DNA from 3 places in the Jeotgalicoccus saudimassiliensis genome. Region 3 is predicted to be linked to each of the others. Evidence: riboswitches for the same ligand, from Rfam matches in the RefSeq annotation. Region 3 holds a riboswitch; each other region holds the start of a gene.
What was found. Region 3 has a riboswitch for S-adenosylmethionine ahead of RZ44_RS01130 (methionine ABC transporter ATP-binding protein). Riboswitches for the same ligand answer to the same signal wherever they lie in the genome.
Positions count from the first base shown of each region.

Region 1: another riboswitch for S-adenosylmethionine. It lies ahead of RZ44_RS03245 (methionine ABC transporter ATP-binding protein); the one in region 3 lies ahead of RZ44_RS01130 (methionine ABC transporter ATP-binding protein).
Region 2: another riboswitch for S-adenosylmethionine. It lies ahead of RZ44_RS06015 (Na+/H+ antiporter NhaC family protein); the one in region 3 lies ahead of RZ44_RS01130 (methionine ABC transporter ATP-binding protein).

Region 1 covers NZ_CCSE01000001.1:680,814-683,083, forward strand. The annotation lists gene RZ44_RS03240 (SprT-like domain-containing protein) at 364-834, shown strand; SAM riboswitch class I at 907-1,009, shown strand; gene RZ44_RS03245 (methionine ABC transporter ATP-binding protein) at 1,070-2,083, shown strand; gene RZ44_RS03250 (methionine ABC transporter permease) at 2,076-2,270, shown strand, end outside.
Region 2 covers NZ_CCSE01000001.1:1,251,863-1,254,132, reverse strand. The annotation lists gene RZ44_RS06015 (Na+/H+ antiporter NhaC family protein) at 1-1,263, opposite strand, end outside; SAM riboswitch class I at 1,328-1,429, opposite strand; gene RZ44_RS06010 (YceI family protein) at 1,683-2,216, shown strand.
Region 3 covers NZ_CCSE01000001.1:224,084-226,353, forward strand. The annotation lists gene gcvH (glycine cleavage system protein GcvH) at 1-291, shown strand, start outside; gene RZ44_RS01120 (toprim domain-containing protein) at 387-794, shown strand; gene RZ44_RS01125 (thioredoxin family protein) at 826-1,065, shown strand; SAM riboswitch class I at 1,100-1,198, shown strand; gene RZ44_RS01130 (methionine ABC transporter ATP-binding protein) at 1,280-2,270, shown strand, end outside.

The sequences.
Region 1 (2,270 bases), 460 kb from region 3:
AGTTTAATTTCAGGTACGGGTTGCAATTCAAATGACTATAGTTAATAATTACACTATATAAAACCTATTTCAATGAAAAATTACCATGAATATTACAAACACGTTACAAAGCGAAAGAATTTGCCCGATAACCTTGAAATGTTCCGAACATTAAATTATAATGAGAATACATTAAGAAATACATAACAGAACGAACACACACAAGTTAAAGCTATACTCTTCATATCATTAACTAACTCGTTCTTCGATAGTGCCTATGGCCTAGATATCATATTATATTATTTATCTGTTAGGGAGACTTTGATCTCCCTTTTTTGTTGTCTTTTTTTAGATAGTTAATACAGCTGAGAAGGTGAGTATATTATGAACGCCGAACAATTACATAATACTGCTGATAAATTTCTGCTGGAAAATTTCAATCTCAGACTTGAAATACCACTCCGAATATCTAAGCGGATGAAATCAAAATTAGGCGCATTTCAGATTAAAATGCGGGACGGTAAAGTCATTTCACAGGAAATCGTTATGTCCCATACATTTATCGAACATAATGATGAATCAGCTGTTATCGATGTACTGTTTCACGAATGTGTCCACTATGCACTGTATACCAAAAGAAAACCGTACAGAGATTCTGACAGTGAATTTAATGAGACGCTTGACCGTCTCGGTATTTCTAAAACGCGAACTTATCAATATAAAGGAGAGTCTCATTTATACGAATGCAGAACGTGCGGCTATCAATTTACGAAACGTGTTAAAGGTTATAACAAGCGCTATATATGCAGACACTGCCGGGGGAAGTTTATATATAAAGGGGCAGTCAAAACCTGATAAAAACAAATTATTAAAAATTGTTTGACAATTAAATCGTGTTGCTCTAGTATGAAATACAATTAAATAAGAAAATTATCCAGAGAGACGGAGGGATCAGGCCCTGTGAAATCTCAGCAGCAGGCTTTTTAAGTACTGTGCTAATTCCTGCAGGCAGCGGCTTGAAAGATAATCATACAATGCCATTTGTCTATACAGATAAATGGTTTTTTATTTATATACTAGGAGGGACTGCATGAGCATTCAGCTGGACAGCGTTTCAAAAACGTATCATTTAAAAGGTAGAACTGTTGAAGCATTAAAGCCGACATCACTGACGGTTGAAACCGGTGAAATCTTCGGACTGATCGGTTACTCGGGTGCCGGTAAAAGTACACTTGTCAGACTGATTAATTTGCTGGAAAGACCGTCTGAAGGCACAGTGACTGTCGGAAATGACGTTCTGACAGAATTGTCACCGAAAGATCTCCGTATCAGACGCCAGAAAATCGGGATGATTTTCCAGCAGTTTAATTTAATCGAATCAAAAACGGTATATGAAAATATAGAATTTGTTCTTAAAGCCAGTAAATACAATAAAAAAGACGTACCGGCAAGGATTAAAGAACTGCTTGACCTCGTCGGCTTAAATGACAAATCAAATATAAGTGCCGGCAATTTAAGCGGCGGGCAGAAGCAGCGGATCGGCATTGCAAGAGCACTTGCCAACAATCCCGACATACTGCTCTGTGATGAAGCAACGAGTGCGCTCGATCCGGATACGACAAAGAGTATACTGAACCTTCTTAAAAGTATTAACCGGTCGCTCGGAATTACGATGGTTGTCATTACTCACGAAATGGAAGTGATTAAAGAAATCGCGGACCGTGTCGGGGTAATGTCTGCCGGAGAAATTATTGAAACCGGTGAAACTTACAGCGTGTTCAGCCATCCGAAGGAAGAAATTACGAAGGATTTTGTACAGGAAATATATAATTTTGAAGTGCCTGCACAAATTAAGGAAACGCCTGAAAACCAGGTCATCACCATTCAATTTCTGAGTGAGAATGCTGAAGAAAATTATTTAAATCAGCTGTACCGCGACTTTGATTTAAGCATCAGTATTTTAAATGGCCGCATTGAATATATTAAAGAAAAACCGCTCGGTTTTCTCATGTTCCAGGTGTCGGGAGACACTCCGGAAATCGACCGTCTTAAATCACACATCGATAATACACACGGCATAGAAAGGGTGGGTTATATTGGATAACTTAAATCAGCTTTGGCCATTACTTTACCGTGCACTGCTTGAAACGGCACTGATGGTTTCAATTTCAATATTTTTTGCAGTTCTTATCGGTCTGCCGCTTGGCATACTGCTATATATTACGCAGCACCCGCTGCTGTTTAAAATTAAGCCTTTAAATGCAACGCTCGGCTGGCTCGTAAATATTATC
Region 2 (2,270 bases), 1.0 Mb from region 3:
CAGTATTGCAACAATGCCGCTCACAATTAACAGTATCGGATAAATTGAGTAGGGCATGATCTCAACTGGTGAGATTCCTGCTGCGAGTCCCGAAGCGGCAAGCATTTGACCGCCGTAAGGTATCAGACCCTGAAAACCTGCAGCGAATGTATCGAGTATACTTGCAGATTTTCTCGGATCCACTTCGTATTCCTCAGCAATGTTCTTCGCCAGCGGTCCTGTCATAATAATTGATATTGTATTGTTGGCAGTGGACATATCAGTCACACTGACCAGACTTGCGATACCAAGTTCTGCACCTTTTTTCGTTTTAATTCTGCTCATAATGGTTTCAAGCAGATACGTAATTCCTCCGTAATGACTGACAAGTCCAATCATCCCGGCAATCAGGATAGTGATAATTGCTATTTCCTGCATCCCGGCAATACCTTCGCCTGCTGCCGAAACCAGTGTCAGAACATCGAATGCGCCTGTAAACAATCCGAGTATCCCGGCAAATACTGCACCGCTAAGGAGGACGATAATTACATCGACCCCAAGAAGAGCTATAATCAGTACGGCAAGATAGGGCAGTACTTCTATAAAGCTGTAATCATAACTACCGGTTTCATTAAGAGATACATCCGCAGACAGCAGGTAGAGAATAATGATTGTCAGCAGCGCTCCCGGCAGTACAATCCAGAAGTTCACTTTAAACTTATCAATCATTTTTACACCCTGTGTGCGTGTAGCAACAATTGTAGTATCAGATATAAACGATAAATTGTCTCCGAACATTGAACCGCCGATTACTGTAGCAAGTGCCAGTGCAAGTCCGATATCCGTCTGGTCTGCAATACCGATTGCAATCGGAGCAATCGCAACTACAGTCCCCATACTTGTTCCCATCGATAATGAGACAAAGCAGCAGATGATAAAAATCCCGCTGAGTAACAGACTGCCGGGAAGCAGAGTCAGTCCCATGTTCACTGTAGAATCTACAGCACCCATTGCACCGGCAATACCAGAGAATGCACCTGACAGAAGGAAGATGACTACGATTAACATAATATTTTCCTGAGCTGCGCCTTTTAAGTATGCTGAGAGTTTATCTTTAAACGGCACTTTAAAATATAAAAAGAATGCAAAAACTGAAGCGATTAACGCCGCGACTGTTATCGGCATTGCATTGAAATCTCCCGCGATCAGTCCTGTCCCGATAAATAATGAGACGAATAAAATTAACGGCAGCAGTGATATAAAACTGCCTTTATGTTTAGACATATAATTCCTCCTATTGAAAAATCCCCATCCATTATCTGTAAAGATAAGAGATGGGGAAGTCCTCGGCTTATCTTCGAGCAGATACTGCTCCTGGAATTAGCACAGTACCTTACGGTCTGTTGCTGAGGTATCAACGGGCCAGTCCCTTCACCTCTCTGGATAAGAAATTATTTAATTATTGAGATTAAGGATACATGTTTAATAATTAAAGGTCAACAAATTAATTTTATATGATAATTAAGGTTTAATTTATTTGATAGAGGTAATTCTTTAACTATGATAATAAATAAATTGTATCAAAATTAATTTATTTAAGTTTGTTACTCGCTTTTAGTAACCAAGTATATTAATATAATTAATGTGATAGTTCGAAAGCGAATTATTGTACGACAAAACAAACTTTGGAGGATGAAATAATTATGGCTAAATTTGCATTAGACACAGCACACTCGGAACTTGAGTTTACGGTAAAACATATGATGGTAACTAAGGTTAAAGGGACATTCGGTGACTGGACAATTGACATCGATGTTGACGATATGGAAGATCTTTCAACAGCGAAAGTAACGGGAAGAGCAAGCACAGCGACAATCAACACTAAAGTTGCAGATCGTGATGCGCATTTAACATCAGCTGATTTCTTCGATTCGGAAAACTATTCGGATATTACATTTGAATCAACTAAAGTTGAAGGTTCAGGTTCAAGCTACGAAGTCACTGGTAACTTAACTATTAAAGATGTAACTAAAGAAATTACAATTCCTTTAGAATTCAACGGTAAAGCATTAAACCCGTGGGGCGTTGATGTTTACGGATTTGAATCAAACTTCTCAATCAACCGTGAAGAATTCGGATTAACTTGGAACCAGGCACTTGAAACAGGCGGCGTAATGGTTTCTAAAGATGTTAAAGTTAATCTTGAGCTGCAGTTCAATCCTGCAGAAGCAGAATAATAAACAATATAAACAGCTGAAAATGATTTTAATATAAATGGGTCAATACTCCGT
Region 3 (2,270 bases):
GCACAGTCTGAGCTTGGAGATATCGTGTTTGTTGAACTTCCAGAAGAAGGCGACGACATCTCTACAGGTGATTCTTTCGGAAGCGTAGAATCAGTGAAAACTGTTTCTGAACTATATGCGCCAGTTTCTGGTTCTGTAGTTGCTGTGAACGAAGAGCTTGAAGACAGTCCTGAACTTGTAAACGAAAGTCCATACGAAGGTGCTTGGATGCTGAAAGTTGAACTTTCAGATGAAAGCGAATTAGATAATCTTCTTGACGCTGCTGGTTACCAGGCAGTAATCGAGAAATAATACTTAAACTCCGGGCATTTGTCCGGAGTTTTTTTCAAATTTGTATTTATTGCTTAAAGTGAATTTATATAAAAAATTAACTAAGGGTGATACGAATGAATCTTTCTGATAAAGTACTCATTGTTGAAGGTAAGACTGATAAGCGCAGATTGGAAGAAGTACTGGTGGAGCCGGTACAGATTATTTGCACATTCGGAACCATGGGTATTTCAAAATTGGACGAAATTATCGAACAGCTTGGTGATTCTCAAATTTTTATCTTATCCGATGCGGATAAGGAAGGAAGAAAAATTCGTAAGTGGTTTAAAAAACATTTAAGTGAAAGTACACATATTTATATAGATCCCAAATTCGGGGAAGTCGGACGCTGTCCGCATGACTATCTCGCAAACCTCCTCTTCAGGCACGGATTTTATGTAGATACAAGCTTAATAATGAAAGGTAAGTTTTATCGTGAAGGAAACAATTTCAACGGAAGATATATTAGGGAACATACGGGATAGGGAACGGTACATTATTTTCGGCTACGCAACGATGTGTAAAACATGTGATATTGCAGAAACGATGCTGAGTGTTGCGGCCAGTACGAGAGGCATTTCCTACGAACGTATCAACTTAAACTTTTATAAAACATTGATCGAAGTTTATCAGATTCGTTCTGCACCAGCACTGTTGCTATTTAAAAACGGCAGACTGGTGAAGGAAGTTTATGCATTCCAGTCGGTCACTTATTTAAACGAAGTACTGACGGAATTTTTGATTGACGAGGATTAAATTGTCTGATAATATTGATTTAATTAAATATTTACTCTTATCAAGAGTGGTGGAGGGAAGTGCCCTTTGAAGCCACGGCAACCGTCACTGCGACAAGGTGCCAAATCACCGGATGAATTTCCAGAGATGAGAGGCCGAATGAACGTTAAAAAGCCTGCTCATTATTTGGAGCAGGCTTTTTTGAATAGTCCGGCGGGGGAGAAAGGAAATTGACATGATAGATATCAGTAACGTTACTAAAATATTTAAAACTAAAAACCAGAATATAACGGCAGTGGATAATGTCGGCCTTCACGTTAAAAAAGGTGAAATTTTCGGTGTCATCGGATACTCCGGTGCCGGGAAATCGACGCTGATCCGTCTTTTAAACGGTCTGGAGCAGCCGACTGAGGGAACAGTCACTGTCACAGGTGATGAAATCAGCGGTATGTCATTGAAGGACCTTCGCAGGAAACGCCAGAAAGTATCGATGATTTTCCAGCATTTCAATCTGCTCTGGTCACGGACAGTAGCTGAAAACATCAGTTTTCCGCTCGAAATCGCAGGGGTGCCGAAAAAAGAACGCCGCGCACGTGTGGCTGAGTTAATCAGACTGGTCGGACTTGAAGGCCGTGAAAATAACTATCCGAGTGAACTTTCAGGCGGACAGAAACAGCGCGTCGGTATTGCGCGGGCGCTGTCTAATGAGCCGCAGGTTCTGCTGTGTGATGAGGCGACGAGTGCATTGGACCCGGAAACGACGGATGAAGTACTCGATCTGCTCGTCGACATTACGAAAAAAATGAGTTTAACAATCGTACTGATAACACATGAAATGCACGTCATCAGAAAGATTTGTGACCGAGCAGCTGTAATGGAAAACGGTAAAGTGGTTGAAGTCGGCCCGGTCATCGAATTATTCCAGAACCCGCAGTCAGGTGTGACGAAACGTTTCGTCAAAGACGATATTTCCGATGACGATCATGCTGTGGCAATGGAAGAGATTAAAGCGGCTTTCCCGACATCGACTATCGTGAAACTGACATTTGTAGGCACGAGAACGAAGTCGCCGATCGTCTCACAGGTCATCAGGGACTATGGTCTCGATGTAAACATTCTTTCCGGGAATATTAAACAGACGAACCAGGAATCATACGGTCATCTGTACATAGCACTGGATATTAATAATGAAACGCTTGAAAAGATTACAGCGGAATTTAAAAAGC